4 regions of the Streptomyces sp. NPDC055243 genome follow, and region 2 is predicted to be linked to each of the others. Evidence: riboswitches for the same ligand, from Rfam matches in the RefSeq annotation. Region 2 holds a riboswitch; each other region holds the start of a gene.

Region 1 (4,204 bases), on a different contig from region 2:
CAGACCGCCCGCGCGTGCGGGGCCGCCGTCGGCGAGCGTGACGAACCCTTCGGGGCCGCCGAGTTGCACGATCAGGGTCAGGGCGCCGGTGACGCAGAAGCCGAGCGGCACGCGGTAGGCGCGCCACAGTTTGCGCGGCGGCACACCGGCGGGCCCGAGCAGTACGGCGAGCGCGGCGACCAGGACCAGGGCGGCACCCGGCCAGGGCGGCAGAGAGACGGCGAGGACGGTGAAACCGAGGCCGAGCACGGCCTTGTCCACGGGGTGGCGGCGGCGCCAGCGACTGCTGTGCGCCGCCGCGTCGATGGGCAGCACGCGGGGTCAGACCTGCTCGGTCTCGGCCCGGGCGCTCTCCCCGTCGGCGGTCCGCTCCGTGGCGGCCTTCCCGGCTGTGGCGGCCTTCTCGGCCAGTGCGAGCTCGGCGCCCTGGCGGCGTCCCTTGCGCAGACCGAAGTAGTACGCGAGGACGCCCGCGCCCAGCGCCGCCTGAAGGGCGAAGAGCGCGGACTCGATCTCCCCGGAGGGGGGTTCGTACAGCGGCGAGAACCAGGGTTCGTAGTCCGGCTCGATCTCGGTGATCGCGGTCTCGGCCTGGGCGTCGGCCCCGGCGAACGGCTCCTTCTCGTCGTCGCCGAGACCGAGCGCCAGCGGCAGCACGGCGAGCGCGGCGACGATGAGGAGGAGCAGAGTGTTGATCTTCGCGTTGCGGCTCATCAGGCGCTGGCCCCCGTCTCCGTCTGCTTCTCCGTCGTCACGTTCTTCTCTGCCGTCACGTTCTTCCCTGCGGTCACGGCCGCTGACGACTTGTCCCGCAGCAGGACGCCGAGCCGGGTGAGCTCACCCTTGCTCGACTGCACGAGCAGCCGCATCACCACGACGGTGAGCAGGCCCTCGCTGACGGCCAGCGGGATCTGGGTGACGGCGAAGATGCCGCCGAACTTGCCCAGGGCGCCGAGGAATCCGCTGCTCGGGTCGGGGAACGCCAGGGCCAGCTGGACGCTGGTGACGCAGTACGTGGACAGGTCGGCGACGAAGGCGCCGAAGAACACGGCGACCATGAGCGGCACGTCGTACCGCTTCAGGAGGCGGTAGACGGCGTATCCGGCCCATGGCCCGACGATCGCCATGGAGAACACGTTGGCGCCGAGCGTGGTGAGCCCGCCGTGGGCCAGCAGCAGCGCCTGGAACAGCAGCGTGATGGTGCCGAGGACCGCCATGATCGGCGGCCGGAACAGGATCGCGCCGAGGCCCGTGCCCGTCGGGTGCGAGCAACTGCCCGTGACGGAGGGGATCTTCAGTGCGGAAAGGACGAAAGTGAAGGCACCGGATGCGCCCAGGAGCAGGGTGCTCTCCGGGTGCTCCTTGACCTCACGCGTCAGGGAGCGGACTCCGTGGACGACGAACGGCGCGGACGCTACGCCCCAGGCGATCGCGTGCGCCGGCGGGAGGAAACCCTCGGCTATGTGCATGGCTAAGCAGACCCTCTCCAGCACCTCGTGGATGGACAACGCGCCTTGGCCGGTCTCCTGGCTGACGGGTCGTACCGACCGGACTCCGCCTTCCCGGGTGCGTGAGCACCCAGTGGCTGCCGCGAGGGCTGGAGCCGGACTTCCCGATCACAGTGGCGAGGGCCGCACCGGCATCACACCGGATTTCCCGAGCACCAAGGCGTGGTGACCCTAGTGCTCGATCGAGCCTCCTGACAACTTGCGGGACCGCCCCGGCTGTGGCACGCGCGAGCGCACACGACCAGGGCGTACGCCCCTGGTCAGCCCATGTGCCTCGACCGTGTGCGCCCGGCTCGCGCGAGGTTCAGGAGTGGGCGGGCCATCGATCGCGCGACGGTCCTGGAGCTGATGGCGGACCGCCCCGCCGCCGTGTCTCACCTCACGGTCCGGAATGTGATCAGTACTGCCCAAGAGGCCGGACCACCCCTTAGCCTGACCGGTGCAGCTGGTTCGCCCTGTCCGCCAGGCAGGAGCGTCGTAAGAGGGAACCCGGTGGGAATCCGGGACTGCCCCGCAGCGGTGAGTGGGAACGACCGCCGTCATGAGCACTGGATCCGAGCGCGGATCCGGGAAGCGACGGCCAGTAGGAACCTGTTTCGGCAGGTGTGCCCGCGAGTCCGAAGACCTGCCCGTTGCCCGTACGTGACCCCTCACGTGCGGACATCCCGGTGACCTCGTGGGCGGGTCGGCGTCGGATCAGGTGGAGCACCGTGCCGCAGGCGCGCGTTCGGTCCATCCGGTCCGTCATCCCTTCGCGTCCGTGTCCCGTCCCCGGGATGCTCAGGAGTCATCTCGCGAAGGAGATTTCCGTGACAGCGAAGTCCGCAGCCGCGGCAGCACGGTCCACCGTGTACGGCTACCCCCGCCAGGGCCCCGACCGGGAACTGAAGAAGGCCGTCGAGGGGTACTGGAAGGGCCGCGTCACCGCCGACGCCCTCCGGGACACCGCGGCGCAGCTGCGCCGGTCCACCTGGCGGCATCTGGCCGACGCCGGCATCGACGAAGTGCCGACCGGCGACTTCTCGTACTACGACCACGTCCTGGACACCAGCGTCATGGTCGGCGCGATCCCCCAGCGGCACCGCGAGGCCGTCGACACCGATCCGCTCGACGGATACTTCGCGATGGCCCGCGGCACCCAGGACGTGGCGCCGCTGGAGATGACCAAGTGGTTCGACACCAACTACCACTACCTCGTACCGGAGCTGGGCCCGGACACCGTCTTCACCGCCGACTCGGCCAAGCAGGTCGCCGAGCTGAAGGAGGCGATCGCGCTCGGCCTCGCGGCCCGCCCGGTCCTCGTCGGCCCGGTCACCTATCTGCTGCTCGCCAAGCCCGCGCCCGGCGTGGCCGCCGGCTTCGAGCCGCTCACCCTCCTGGACCGTCTGCTTCCCGTGTACGCCGAGGTCCTCGCCGACCTGCGCGCCGCGGGCGCCGAGTGGGTGCAGCTCGACGAGCCCGCCCTGGTCCAGGACCGCACCCCGGCCGAACTCAACGCCGCCGCGCGCGCCTACCGCGACCTGGGCGCCCTCACCGACCGCCCGAAGCTCCTGGTCGGCTCCTACTTCGGCAGGCTCGGCGAGGCGCTTCCGGTGCTCGCCAAGGCACCGGTCGACGGCCTCGCCCTGGACTTCACCGAGGCCGCCGCCAGCCAGCTCCAGGACCTCGCCGCCGTCGGCGGTCTGCCCGGCAAGCGTCTTGTCGCGGGCGTCGTCAACGGCCGCAACATCTGGATCAACGACCTGGAGAAGTCGCTGTCCACCCTGGGCACGCTCCTGGGCCTCGCCGACCGGGTCGACGTCTCCGCGTCCTGCTCCCTGCTGCACGTCCCGCTGGACTCCACCGCCGAGCGGGACATCGACCCGCAGATCGCCCGCTGGCTGGCCTTCGCCCACCAGAAGACCGCCGAGATCGCCACGCTCGCCCGCGGCCTGGCCCAGGGCACGGGCGCCATCGCGGCCGAACTGTCGGCCAACCGCGCCGACTTGGCGTCCCGCTCGGGCTCCGCCCTCACCCACGACCCGGCCGTACGCTCCCGCGTCGCCGCCGTCACCGAAACCGACGCCCGCCGCGCACATGCCTACCCGGAGCGGGCGGCGGCCCAGCGGACGCGGCTGGGCCTGCCGCAGCTGCCCACGACCACCATCGGCTCGTTCCCGCAGACCGCCGAACTGCGCACGGCACGGGCCGACTTGCGTGCGGGACGTATCGACACCGCCGGGTACGAGGAGCGCATCAGGAACGAGATCCGCGAGGTCCTGGCCTTCCAGGAGAAGGCGGGCATCGACGTCCTGGTGCACGGCGAGCCCGAACGCAACGACATGGTGCAGTACTTCGCCGAGCAGCTCACCGGCTACCTCGCCACACAGCACGGCTGGGTCCAATCCTACGGCACCCGCTATGTGCGCCCGCCGGTCCTGGCAGGGGACATCTCGCGGCCCGAGCCGATGACGGTGCGCTGGACCTCGTACGCCAACTCCCTCACCGACCGTCCCGTCAAGGGCATGCTCACCGGTCCCGTCACCATGCTCGCCTGGTCCTTCGTCCGCGACGACCAGCCGCTCGGCGACACCGCGCGCCAGGTCGCCCTCGCCCTGCGCGACGAGGTCGACGACCTGGAGACGGCGGGCACTTCGGTCATCCAGGTCGACGAGCCCGCTCTGCGCGAGACCCTGCCGCTGCGCGCCGCCGAGCAC
Region 2 (4,204 bases):
GCGCGGAGAAGAGCTGCATCGCCGCCACCCCGGACAGCACCACTCGGTCGGTGCTTCCGCCCAGGGTGTGGCTGAGCAGCAGGACGAGGGCGAACGAGACCACGGCGCCCACGAAGGCGCCCGCCGAGATCGACACCACTCCCCCGCCGACCCCCAGGACGACGATCGCGACCGCGCCCGTGGAGGCCCCCGAGGAGACGCCGAGCACGAAGGGGTCGGCGAGCGGGTTGCGCAGGAGGGACTGGAGGACCGTCCCGCAGACCGCGAGGCCCGCGCCGCAGACCGCCGCGAGCAGCGTGCGCGGCATGCGCAGGTTCCAGACGATGCCGTCCCGGATGGGCGTCAGCGTCGCCTCGCCCCAGCCGAGGTGGGCGGCCACCGCCGACCACACGTCCGGTACGGAGATGTCGGCGGGGCCGATGGTGACGGCCACCGCCACGGAGAGGGCCAGGGCGGCGAGTCCCGCCGTCCAGAGCAGGGTCTGCCGTATGCCGCCCGGGAGGGCTCGCGTCACTTGGCGAGCCCGAACTCGCGCAAGGCGTCGGCTACTTGCTCCACGCCGTCCACCGTGCGGATCGTCGGGTTCATGGCCTGGCCGCTCAGCAGCACGTACCGCTTCTTCTTCACGGCGGTCAGGTTCTTGGTGACCGGGTTGGACTCCAGGAACGCGATCTTCTTCTTCGCGCTCTCCGCGGTCTGCGACCTGCGGGTGAGGTCGCCGATGACCAGGACGTCCGGGTCGCGGTCGGCCACCGTCTCCCAGTTGATCTGGGGCCACTCGTCGCGGGTGTCGTCGAAGACGTTCTTCGCGCCGAGCTCGCGGGTGATGATGCCCGGCGCTCCGCAGCAGCCCGCGATGTAGGGAGCGTCGGAGTTGGCGAACCAGTAGAGGAGCGAGGCATCGGAGGCGTCCATCGCCTTGGTCGCCTTCGCCACCCGGTCCTTGAGCCGCGCGATCAGGCGTTCGCCGCGCTTCTCGACGCCGAACGCCTTGGACAGGTCGCGCACCTCGCCGTAGACCGTGTCCATGGTCAGCGTCTTGTCGCGGCGGCCGTCGCCGTCGCCGCTGTTGTCCTTGCCCGCGCAGTCGGAGGGCGAGACATAGGCGGGTACGCCGAGCTCGGCGAACTTGGCGCGGTCGGCGACGCCGCCCTTGCTGACCGTCGCCTCGAAGGACGCGGTGACGAAGTCCGGTTCCTGGGCGAGGACCTTCTCGAAGGAGGGGTAGCTGTCGGCGAGCCGCTCGACCTTGGCGTTGTCCTTCTCCAGGCCCTCCAGGACCGGGTCCGTCCAGGTCCCGGTGCCGGCCATGCGGTCCGCGAGGCCGAGGGAGAGCAGGATCTCGGTGGAGCCCTGGTCGAGGGAGACCGCCCGCTGCGGCGGCGCCTTGATCTCCGCCTTCTTTCCGCAGGAGGTCAGGGTCAGTGGGTAGCCGGCGGCCTTCTCGTCCGAGGTGGAGGCCGACGAGCCGGAGCCGCCGCAGGAGGTCAGCGTGGCCGAAAGGGCGACGCCGAGGAGAAGGGGCATACGTACACGACGGGCTGTGGAGGACACACGATCCCTTGAGTCTCACGGCTCATACGCGGAGCCTGGCCTGCTTCGTCACCTCCGCCGCCCGGTGCGCGGGCGAAGGTGCCAGCAGGTCTTCGGACTCGGGGATCGGCCGTGCGGGGCGCCTTCCCAGGCGTCCGTGGACGCCCAGTGGCCGTGGCCCCGCCCGTTCCCCCTCACCGCTGCGCGTCAGTTCCGGATTCGCACCGGATTCCCTGGCCCTGGTGTGGGTTGACTGGCGCTCGCAAGCTATCACGCAGGGTCAGGACGGCTGACCGGGCCTCGGCGCGCCGCGGTAGGTGCCGAAGGACCATTTGTTGCCCTCGGGGTCGGCGATCGCGAACTCCCTGCTGCCGTACGGCTGGTCCTCGATCTCGCGGACGATCTCGACCCCGGCGGTGCTGAGCCGCTGGTAGAGGTCGTCCACGTGGTCGGTGACGACATACGCGCCGAAGGTGCCCGGTTCCAGGCACCAGCCCTGGGACTTCTCGTCGTACGAGCCGAGCATGATCGCGCCGCCCTCGGGCCAGTCGAGCTCGGCGTGGGCCACGCGGTCGCCGTCCTCGTAGACGGCGGTGCGCAGGAAGCCGACGGTGCCGACCAGGAAGTCGATCAGGGCGGGGGCGTCGTGGGCCTGGAGCGTCGGCCAGACGTCGGGCGCGCGCCCGGCGGAGGTGGACTGGGGCTGCTGTTGCTTCTCGGTGGTGTTCATGGCTCCTACTCTTCGCCTCCGCCATGGCTCCCGGCTTGGATATTCCGGCACTCTTCGGCCAGCCAGCCGCTGGGGCTGACGCCGGTGTACTGCCGGAAGTCCCGCACCAGGTGGGAGTGGTCGTAGTAGCCGCAGTCGGCGGCGACACGGGCCAGGTCGGGGGCGGCGCCCGCGGCGACGAGGCGTACGACGGCGTCGCGTGCGCGCTGGAAGCGCATCAGGCGGCCCGCCTGCTTGGGGCTCAGGCCCGTCTCGGCGCGGAAGAGCGTGGTCAGGCGGCGTTCGCTGAGCGCGACGTGCCGGGAGAGGCCGTGCAGGGTGCCGACGCCCCGGTGCCGGGCCAGCCAGGCCCAGGCCTCGGCGACCTCGGGGCGTACGGTTCCGCCGGATTCCTCGGCCGCGCGCTGCCTCAAGTAGGCGGACAGGAAGGCGAATCGCTCCTCCCAGCCGCCCTGCTCGCACAGCATCTCCCGTACGTCGGCGGCGCTGCGGCCCATCACCTCAGCGCCGGGCGTCACCAGCTCGTCCGCGAGCTCCGACGCCGGTACGCCGAACAGGGCGCGGGCGGCGAGCGGGTGCACGGCGAGCTGGATGCCCGCCTCGTGCTCGGGCCGCACGACGTAGGCCGGGGACTGGTGCAGGCCGCCCAGGACGATGTCCGTGCGGTCGGCGTCGGGGCCGCCCGCCTGCTCGGGGCTCGCGCCGCTGACGACGGGGCCGTCCAGCGAGAAGATCAGCGTCAGGTACGGGGACGGCAGGCCGCGGTGCAGGCCCGGCCGCTCCCCCTCGGTGCGGTAGCCGACGGCGGACACCACCATGCCGTCGAGCCGCGGAGCGGCCCGCACGAACTCCGGGGAGACGGTCTCCATGCCTTCCAGTATGCGATGGGCGGGCCCGAGAGGCAGGCCCCGAGGCCCGGCGAACGTCCGATGCGGCTACCCGCGCAGATCCGTCCCATGCCCCCTGCGTCCGGTGATGTCGATCATGGGAATCCGCGGTCCGACCTCATACGATGACCCGCCGCTCCGGACGGGGCGCAGACCGCTCTCAGGGGGCACAGAAACATGGCAGTAAAGGCAAAGAGCAAGCTGGCCGTACTCGGCACGGCGGGCGCGCTCACCGCGGCCGTCCTGGCGGGGACGGCGCTCTGGCCCAGCACGGACGCGACGGCCGCGGACGCCTCCGCGCGGAGCACGAGGACCGCGGCCGAGCTGAAGCACTGGCCCGAGCCGGTCGCGAAGAAGCTGGGCAAGGTCATCGCGGAGAACGGCCACAAGGGCGCGTACGCCGTCTTCGACGCGGACAACACGACGTACCGCAACGACCTGGAGGAGTCCCTCCTGCCCTTCCTGGAGATGAAGGGGGTGCTGACCCGCAAGTCGATGGACCCGTCGCTGAAGATCATCCCCTTCAAGGACACGGCGAAGCACAAGGAGAGCCTCTACAGCTACTACAACCGGCTGTGCGAGGTCGACGACCAGGTCTGCTACCCGTGGGCCGCGCAGATCTTCTCCGGCTTCACACTCAAGCAGCTCAAGGGGTACGTCGACGAGCTCCTCGCCCACGACAAGCCGATCCCCGCCGAGTACTACGAGGACGGGAAGCTGACCAGGACCGAGGTCGAGGCGCCGGAGTTCTTCACCGGCATGCAGGAGCTCTACAAGTCTCTGCGCAAGCACGGCATCGAGGTCTACGTGGTGAGCGCGGCCAGCGAGGACCTGGTGCGCATGGTCCTTGCCGACCCCAAGTACGGCTACGCCGTGAAGCCCGAGAACGTCATCGGCGTCGGGCTGCAGCTCAAGGACCGCAAGACGGGCGAGGTCACCAGCTCCCGCAAGGAGATCGCGGAGGGCCGCTTCGACGAGAAGAAGCTGGCGGGGCGTGAGCTGACGCCGAACCTGTGGGCGCCGCTGACCTGGTTCCAGGGCAAGCCCGCGGCCA
Region 3 (4,204 bases), on a different contig from region 2:
CGAGCAGCGCGTCGGTGTCCGCGTGCTCCTCGATCAGATCGCCGAGCAGATCGAGCTGCTCCTCGCGCAGGGCGCCGAAGCTGGTGTCGGGCGCGGGCACGAAGCGGCGTCCGGCGGCGCGGGCGACCTCGGTCAGGAAGCGGCGCCGGAACGCGTCGCTCTCCAGGGAGCCGTGCCAGTGCGTGCCCCACACCTCGCCGACGCGGCAGCCGTCCAGGAAGGGCTCTCCGCCCAGGACTTCGGCGACGCCGTGATGGATCTCGTACCCCTCGACGGGTTCGCCCAACGCCTCGCCGACCGGCCGCGCGAGGGTCTTCTCGCGCTCGAACCGCACGCGCACGGGCAGCAGCCCGAGCCCGTCCACGGCCCCCGCCCGCGACTCGACGTCGTCCTCGATGTGCTCGCCGAGCACCTGGAAGCCGCCGCAGATCCCGAGCACGGGCCGCCCCTCGGCGGCGCGCCGCGCGATGGCGTCCGCGAGACCGCGCTCGCGCAGCCACTCCAGGGCGCGCACGGTGCCGCGCGTGCCCGGCACGACCACGAGATCGGCGTCGACGAGCTCGTCGGCCCGGTCCACGAACCGCACCACGACGCCGGGTTCGGCGGCCAGGGCGTCCACGTCCGTGAAGTTCGACATCAGCGGCACGGCACAGACGGCGACCCGCAGCACGTCCTCACCGACCGGCGGGGTGACGGCGGACTCGCGCACGGCGCCCCGCAGGGACACCCGCAGGCCGTCCTCCTCGTCGATGCCGAGGCCGTGCTGGAAGGGCAGCACACCGAACGTGCGCCGCCCGGTGAGCCCGAGCAGCATGTCGAGCCCGGGTTCCAGCAGCGAGACGTCGCCCCGGAACTTGTTGACGAGATACCCGGCGACCAGTTCCTGGTCCTGTGCGCTGAGCAGCGCCGTCGTCCCGAAGAAGGAGGCGAAGACGCCACCGCGGTCGATGTCGCCGACGACGAGGACGGGGAAGCGGGCGGCCCGCGCGATCCCCATGTTCACGATGTCCGTGCGCCGCAGATTGATCTCGGCGGGGCTGCCCGCGCCTTCGCAGATCACGGCGTCATAGCTGCCCCGCAGTTCCTCCAGGCATCCCACGACGGTGGAGAGCAGCGCTTCCTGCCGTCCACCGTGGTAGCCGCGTGCGCTCATCTCGCCCACGGCCTTGCCCATCAGGACGACCTGGCTGCTGCGGTCGCTGCCGGGCTTGAGCAGCACGGGGTTCATCAGCGCGCTCGGCTCGACCCGGGCGGCCTGCGCCTGCATGGCCTGGGCCCGTCCGATCTCGGCGCCTTCGCGCGTGACGAAGGAGTTGAGGGACATGTTCTGCGCCTTGAAGGGCGCGACGGAGACCCCCTTGCGGGCCAGCCACCGGCAGATGCCCGCGGTGACGACGCTCTTCCCCGCGTCCGATGTGGTCCCGGCCACGAGCAGTCCACCACTCACGAGGCGCCGCCTTTCCGCATAGTGCTCACCACTGCCGCGACCCCCAGGGCCAGCAGTCCGACCCGCCGCGACAACCGCACGGCCCGCTCGATGTCCGTCACGTCGACGGCCCGCCCGCTCGTGTTCAGGACGGGCCGGTGCTCGACCCGGCCTCCGTACGAGAGGCTCCCCCCGAGCCGTACCCCCAACGCCCCGGCGAAGGCGGACTCCACGGGCCCCGCGTTGGGGCTCGGATGCTTGGCCGCGTCCGCGCGCCAGGCGCGCAGGGCTCCCTTCGGAGCGTCCCCGGCGACGGCGGCCAGCACCGCGGTGAGCCGGGCGCCCGGCCAGCCCAGAACGTCGTCGAGCCGCGCGGAGGCCCACCCGTAGCGCCGGTACCTCACGGACTTGTGCCCGACCATGGCGTCGAGCGTGTTGACGGCACGGAAGGCGACCAGCCCCGGCACCCCGCCGACGGCGCCCCACACGAGCGCACCGACCACCGCGTCGGAGGTGTTCTCGGCGACGGACTCGACCACGGCCCGCGCGATGCCGTCGGCGTCCAGAGCCTGCGGATCGCGCCCGCACAGATGCGGCAGCCGCTCCCGCGCCACCTCGACGTCCCCGGCGGCGAGCGCCCCGCCGATGGCCCGCGCCTCACGCCCCAGCGAGGTCCCGCCGACCACGGCCCAGGTCGTGGCGGCGGTCAGCGCGACGGACGCGGCGCGTGAGTCACGTACGAGAGAAGAGGCCAGGGCGGCGGCACCGGCCGCGCCCCCGGCGCACACCACGGCGTGCAGGGCGCCCCACCCGCGGTGGTCACGCCACAGCACACGCTCGACGGCGCCCGCGGCCCGGCCGAACGCGGCGACCGGGTGCCCGCGGCGAGGATCGCCGAGCAGCAGGTCACCGAGGAGGCCGGCGGCGGCGCCGTACGCGAAGTCGCGGTCGGCACGCACGGGTTCAGCCGACCGGAAGGAGGAGAGGAGCGAGGGGCCCGGCCTGGAAGGGCAGGGGCACAGAGACCGGCAACGGGCGGCCGCGCATGGCGATATGTCCTCACTCAGGGTGTCCGCGCCCTGGTTCGACGTGACCGGCGGCGAGAGTTCCTGGCTTCCGAGGAGGGGGCTCCCCGATGACAGTGGCGGGACCGCGCCGGATTCGCACCGGCTTCCTCTCCTGCCGCCGTAATGGCTCCGGCAGTCCACCACGCCCGCGAACGCCCGTCAACTTGCCGTTGACCTGGTACGGGAGAGTGTGCCGAGGCCCACATGGGGCCGGTTTCCCGGCGTCGGCGTGCGTCGGCGCGGGCCGGGCACGGCGGACACGCGAAAGCCGGGTGGGACGCACTCGTCGAGGCGTGTCCCACCCGGCTCCCGTGAGGCCGAAGTGCCGTCAGGCGACGATCAGGTAGATCCCGTACGCCACGGCCGCCAGGCAGAGCGCGAAGCACGCGTACGCGCCCGTGCGTGCCGCCACGGGGACGGTGCCGGCGGTGGTGCCGGCGGTGGTGGAAGAGGCGCCGGACGTGGCCGCCTCGCGCTTGGAGAGGCCGACGATGCCGAGGGTGAACAGGCCCACCAGGGCCACCGTCACCCCGAGGCTGACTCCGAACACGGAGCCGAGAGCTGCCCAGTCGATGTTCATGGTGAGTTGTCCTTACACCGTGGCGGGCCGGGCGGGATCCGCCACGGTGCCGGTCGGGGCCGGGATGGTGGCCTTGACGAAGTCGACGTCGGCGCTTGCCACGGCCGACCCGGTGGGCGGCGGCGAGACGGCGGCCATCGCGGTGGTCACGACACCGGCGGGCTCGGCGCCGGAGGGGCCGCCGATCTCGTCGTCGGCGACGTTCGTGTGGTCGACGGCGTTGCGCCGGGAGAGCACCCAGATCACGGCCGAGCCACCGATGAGCAGCGCGGCGGTCGCCGCGACGCCCCAGGGGCCCTGCTTGGTGAGGAACTCCGCGCCCGCGCCGACCAGACCGGCGGCCGGGAGCGTGAGGCCCCAGGCGACGAACATGCGGGTCGCCGTGGACCAGCGGACCACACCGCCCTTGCGGCCGAGGCCCGCGCCCATCACGGCGCCCGAGCAGACCTGGGTGGTGGAGAGCGAGAAGCCGATGTGCGAGGAGGCGAGGATCGCGGTCGCGGCGCTGGTCTGGGCGGCGAAGCCCTGCTGCGGCGCGAGGTCCGTCAGGCCCTTGCCCATGGTGCGGATGATGCGCCAGCCGCCGAGGTAGGTGCCCAGCGCGATGGCGACACCGGCCGAGACGATGACCCACATCGGGGGGTTGGCACCCGGGTTCAGGACGCCGCCGGTGATCAGGGCGAGCGTGATGATGCCCATCGTCTTCTGCGCGTCGTTCGTGCCGTGCGCCAGCGAGACGAGGCCCGCGGAGGCGATCTGGCCGGTGCGGTAGCCCTTGGCGGTCGCCTTGGTGTCGGTGTTGCGCCCGATGCGGTACGTCAGGCGCGTGGCCAGCGTCGCGGCGATGCCGGCGACGAGGGGCGCGGCGATCGCGGGGATCAGGATCTTCGTGACGACGGTGCCGCCGTCGATCGACGACCAGCCCATCGACATGACCGCGGCACCGATGAGGCCGCCGAAGAGTGCGTGGGAGGAGCTGGAGGGCAGGCCCACCAGCCAGGTCAACAGATTCCAGAGGATCGCGCCCACCAGGGCCGCGAAGATCACCTCTGTCTTCAGTCCGTCCTCGTTGACGATCCCGCCGGAGATCGTCTTGGCGACCTCCACCGACAGGAAGGCGCCGACGAGATT
Region 4 (4,204 bases), on a different contig from region 2:
GGGCGGCGGCGGGCAGGGCGAGCATGTCCCAGCGGGCGCTGCCGAGGCCGCCGAGGGTCCAGTACAGGACCTCCTTCAGGTGGTCCGTGCTGTCGGCCATGATCAGGATCAGGCTGGTCAGGGCGGAGAGGATGTACGAGACGGCCACCCCGGCCAGGATCAGCCGGCCGGTGGCGAAGCCTCCGCCGCCGGACCTGGCCAGGGTGTAGACGACGAGCAGGGAGAGCAGCGCGCCGGCGAAGGCGGCGGCCGGAAGGGTGACGGTGGTGGCCAGCCCCGCGCCCAGGCCGAAGACACTGCCGAGGACGATGACGGCGACGGCTCCCGCGGAGGCACCGGAGGAGACGCCGAGCAGGAACGGATCGGCCAGCGGGTTCCTCACCAGGGCCTGCAGGACGGTGCCGATGACGGCGAGCCCGGCGCCTACGGCTGCGCCGAGCAGCACCCTGGGGAGTCGCACGTCCAGCACGATGGTGCGGAACGGGGAGGGCTGCGCGCCGCCCGTCAGGATCTGAAGGACGTCGGCCGTGGGTATGCGGACCGAGCCCAGCGCGAGACCCGCGACGACTGCCGCCGCGAGGGCTGCGCAGAGCGCCGCTATGACTGTCGTGTAGCGCAGCCGTCCGCGGGTCGGTGTGATCCTGGCGGGGCCTTCCCCAACCCCGCCCCTTCCCGGCTGTGACATGTGCGGCTCCGCCGCGGGCCGCTCCGGCGCGGGGGCCTTGGTCGCCGTCATCACCGGCTCCGCCGAGTTCGTCCTCAAACGCCGGACGGGCTGAATCCGCCCCCTCACAGCTGGTCCGCCAGCTTCTTCACCGCCCCCGGTGCCCGCACCCCCACCACCGTGTCCGACAGGGGCAGGACCGCGAAGCGCTGATGCTTGACGGCGGGGACGTCCGCGAGGACCGGGTCGTCCAGGAGGCGCTTCTTCTTCTGGGCGACCGTCGTGCCGCCGTAGTCGAGGATCACGATCACCTCGGGCTTGCGGTCGACCACCGACTCCCAGGACGCGTCGCCGAAGGACTTGTCCAGGTCGGCGAAGACGTTGCGGCCGCCGGCCCGCTCGATGATGTCGTTGCCGATGCCCCGGCCGCCCGCCGTGAACGCGGTCTTGTCGCCGCTGTCGTAGACGAAGACCGGGATCGGCTTCCTGGACTTCGACTTCGCTTCCGTCGCGGACAGTTCGCGCTTGGCCGCGCCCACCCACTCGTCCGCCCGCTGCCGCACGCCGAACGTGCTGCCGACCTCGCGGACCTCCTGGTAGACGTCGTCCATCGACACGGCCCGCTTCGCGCAGCCCTCGACGTTGAGGCGGCTCTCGATGCCGGACTTCGCCAGGGCCTTGCGGCTGCGGCCCTCGCCCGCCTGGAAGGCGCTCGCGTAGCCGCCGTAGACGAAGTCGGGGTCGGCGGCCAGGAGCTTCTCGTACGAGGGGTATTCCTTGGCGAGGACGGGGGTGTCCGCGTACGCCTTCGCGTACTTCGGCAGGACCTTGTCGTCCAGGTACGCCGTGCCCGCGATGCGGTCCTTCAGGCCCAGCTCCAGCATCACTTCCGTGACGTGCTGGTTCATCGTGACGGCGCGCTTCGGCGGTGCTTCGTACGTCGTCTTCACGCCACAGTTGGTGACCGTGTACGGGAAGCCCCGCGTCTTGGCCTGCGGCTTCGCGTCGGTGCCGTCGGAGGACGAACACGCGGCGAGCGGGACCAGCAGCGCCGCGGCGACAAACACGCGTAGGGGACGGGACATGGCTGAGCTGCCTCCTCCAGGGGATTCCGCGTCCCCTGCGTCGTGGGAGAAGAGGGCGGCAGGTCAGTTCCTGACTGCCCCGCCCGCGAAGGGTGGGGTCACAGTGGCGGGACCGTGCCGGATTCGCACCGGCTTCCTGGGTCCTGCCGCCTCAAGGTGAAGCTCAGTATGCCTGGACGACCTTCACCTCTTCTTCGGTGACCTCGCCCTCGACGATCCGGAAGGAGCGGAACTGGAACTCGCCCGCGTCGTCGGCGTCGGCCGTGGAGACCAGGACGTAGTGGGCGCCCGGCTCGTTCGCGTACGTGATGTCCGTGCGCGAGGGGTACGCCTCGGTCGCCGTGTGCGAGTGGTAGACGATCACCGGCTCCTCGTCGCGGTCGTCCATCTCGCGGTAGAGCTTGAGCAGGTCACCCGAGTCGAACTCGTAGAACGTGGGCGAGCGGGCCGCGTTCAGCATCGGGATGAAGCGCTCGGGGCGGCCGGTGCCCTCCGGGCCCGCGACCACACCGCAGGCCTCGTCGGGGTGGTCCTGGCGCGCGTGCGCGACGATCTGGTCGTGGAGGGCCTGGGTCAGGGTCAGCATGGCAGCCAGGATAAGCAGAAGGGCCCGCCCGTACCGAAGGATGGTACGAGCGGGCCCACATGCTGGGACGAGGGGTGTTACGGCACTACTTCACCGCGTCCTGCGGCTCGGCCTTGTCGCCGCCCGCGGGCTGCGCGCCCCGCTTCTGCATGATCAGGTAGCCGACGCCGAGGATCAGGGCCCACACCGGAGCCGCGTAGAGCGAGATCCGCGCGTCCTTGTCGATGCCCATCATCACGATGACCATCCCGATGAAGGCGAGCGCGAACCAGCTCGTGTACGGAGCGCCCGGCGCCCGGAAGGTGGACTGCGGCAGCTCGCCGCGGTCGGCCTTGCGGCGGTACTTGATCTGGCAGACCAGGATCATGATCCAGGCCCACATGCCGGAGATGGTCGCGAAGGAGACGACGTAGTTGAACGCCTCGCCCGGCCACTGGTAGTTGATCCAGACGCCGACCAGCATCAGCGTGGCGGAGAAGGTGGTGCCGACCAGCGGCAGGCCGTTCTTCGTCAGCTTGGTGAAGAACTTCGGGCCCTGGCCGTTGAGCGCCAGGTCGCGCAGCATGCGGCCGGTGGAGTACATGCCGGAGTTGCAGGAGGAGAGCGCGGCCGTCAGGACGACGAAGTTGACGATGGCGGCGCCGATGCCCAGGCCCATCTCCTCGAAGGCCGCGACGAACGGCGAGACGCCCGGCTGGAACGTGGTCCACGGGACGACCGAGAGGATCATGATGAGCGCGCCGACGTAGAAGACGGCGATGCGCCACGGCACGGTGTTGATGGCCTTGGGCAGGACGGTCTTGGGGTCCTTGGACTCGCCCGCGGTGACGCCGACGAGCTCGACGGCGAGGAAGGCGAACATCACGATCTGCAGCGTCATCAGCGTGGAGCCGATGCCGTTCGGGAAGAAGCCGCCCTGGTCCCACAGGTGGGACACGGACGCGGTGTCACCGGCGTCGGAGAAGCCGATGGTGAGGACGCCGGCGCAGATGAGGATCATGCCGATGATCGCGGTGACCTTGACCATCGAGAACCAGAACTCGAGCTCGCCGAAGAGCTTCACGGAGATCAGGTTGGCGCCGTACAGGATGACCGTGAAGATCAGCGCGTAGGCCCATTGTGGAATGGAGCCGTGCGTCCAGTACTGCATGTACTGGGCCGCCGCCGTGACTTCCGTGATGCCGGTCACGACCCAGAAGAGCCAGTACGTCCAGCCGGTCACGTACCCGAAGAACGGGCTGATGAATTCACGCGCGTACTCCGAGAAGGAGCCCGACACGGCGCGGTACATGAGCAGCTCGCCCAGGGCCCGCATGATGAAGAAGATGACGAGGCCGGCGATGGCGTACGCCAGGATGAGGCTCGGACCGGCCTTGTGGATGGCCTTGCCCGCGCCGAGGAACAGGCCGGTGCCGATGGCACCGCCGATCGCGATCATCTGGATCTGCCGGGCACCTAGCCCGCGCTGATAACCCTCGCCTGACGAGCCGGGCGAACCGCCCGCGCCGTCGGCCTCATTGCCGTCGTGATGCTCTTCGACCTGCACTGAGGTCATGGTGACGCCTTTCTCCACGCTAGATCCGTGAGCCCGCAGTCTGCGTCATGGCCACGGATCAGGTCCTGATCCCCCCGGATATGGATGGAGTGCTACCGGCGGTCTGCCGGCCCGAGCGCCACCGGTGACATGGGTGGCGTCACCGAGTGGTCGTGAAGATTTATCACGGTCGCAATAGTGATCGGTTCATCCGCGTGTGGCCCACACCACGAGAAGAACCGGACAAAATTCCCCTGACGCGTCAAACACGGGCAATGAAGTGACACGATCGTTATCCGGATTTGAGCGTCCGCTGAGCGAACGCGAGGTAACCG

The links. A riboswitch is a leader RNA that binds a small molecule or an ion and turns the genes downstream of it on or off. The one in region 2 is predicted to bind cobalamin.
Region 1: it holds a riboswitch for cobalamin, as region 2 does, so the genes downstream of both, metE (5-methyltetrahydropteroyltriglutamate--homocysteine S-methyltransferase) here and ACIGXX_RS11190 (ABC transporter substrate-binding protein) in region 2, are expected to answer to the same signal.
Region 3: it holds a riboswitch for cobalamin, as region 2 does, so the genes downstream of both, ACIGXX_RS22715 (cobalamin biosynthesis protein) here and ACIGXX_RS11190 (ABC transporter substrate-binding protein) in region 2, are expected to answer to the same signal.
Region 4: it holds a riboswitch for cobalamin, as region 2 does, so the genes downstream of both, ACIGXX_RS18880 (ABC transporter substrate-binding protein) here and ACIGXX_RS11190 (ABC transporter substrate-binding protein) in region 2, are expected to answer to the same signal.

What each region holds. Positions count from the first base shown of each region.
Region 1 is NZ_JBITWR010000013.1:16,467-20,670, reverse strand. It holds gene cbiQ (cobalt ECF transporter T component CbiQ) at 1-315, opposite strand, end outside; gene ACIGXX_RS31540 (energy-coupling factor ABC transporter substrate-binding protein) at 322-714, opposite strand; gene ACIGXX_RS31535 (energy-coupling factor ABC transporter permease) at 714-1,469, opposite strand; cobalamin riboswitch at 1,499-1,683, opposite strand; cobalamin riboswitch at 1,938-2,156, shown strand; gene metE (5-methyltetrahydropteroyltriglutamate--homocysteine S-methyltransferase) at 2,318-4,204, shown strand, end outside.
Region 2 is NZ_JBITWR010000003.1:298,118-302,321, forward strand. It holds gene ACIGXX_RS11185 (iron chelate uptake ABC transporter family permease subunit) at 1-514, opposite strand, end outside; gene ACIGXX_RS11190 (ABC transporter substrate-binding protein) at 511-1,527, opposite strand; cobalamin riboswitch at 1,620-1,806, opposite strand; gene ACIGXX_RS11195 (VOC family protein) at 1,814-2,263, opposite strand; gene ACIGXX_RS11200 (helix-turn-helix domain-containing protein) at 2,269-3,132, opposite strand; gene ACIGXX_RS11205 (haloacid dehalogenase-like hydrolase) at 3,328-4,204, shown strand, end outside.
Region 3 is NZ_JBITWR010000007.1:383,075-387,278, forward strand. It holds gene ACIGXX_RS22710 (cobyric acid synthase) at 1-1,447, opposite strand, end outside; gene ACIGXX_RS22715 (cobalamin biosynthesis protein) at 1,444-2,385, opposite strand; cobalamin riboswitch at 2,507-2,642, opposite strand; gene ACIGXX_RS22720 (hypothetical protein) at 2,822-3,073, opposite strand; gene ACIGXX_RS22725 (inorganic phosphate transporter) at 3,086-4,204, opposite strand, start outside.
Region 4 is NZ_JBITWR010000006.1:54,696-58,899, reverse strand. It holds gene ACIGXX_RS18885 (FecCD family ABC transporter permease) at 1-685, opposite strand, end outside; gene ACIGXX_RS18880 (ABC transporter substrate-binding protein) at 790-1,749, opposite strand; cobalamin riboswitch at 1,793-1,949, opposite strand; gene ACIGXX_RS18875 (M67 family metallopeptidase) at 1,913-2,335, opposite strand; gene ACIGXX_RS18870 (amino acid permease) at 2,421-3,890, opposite strand.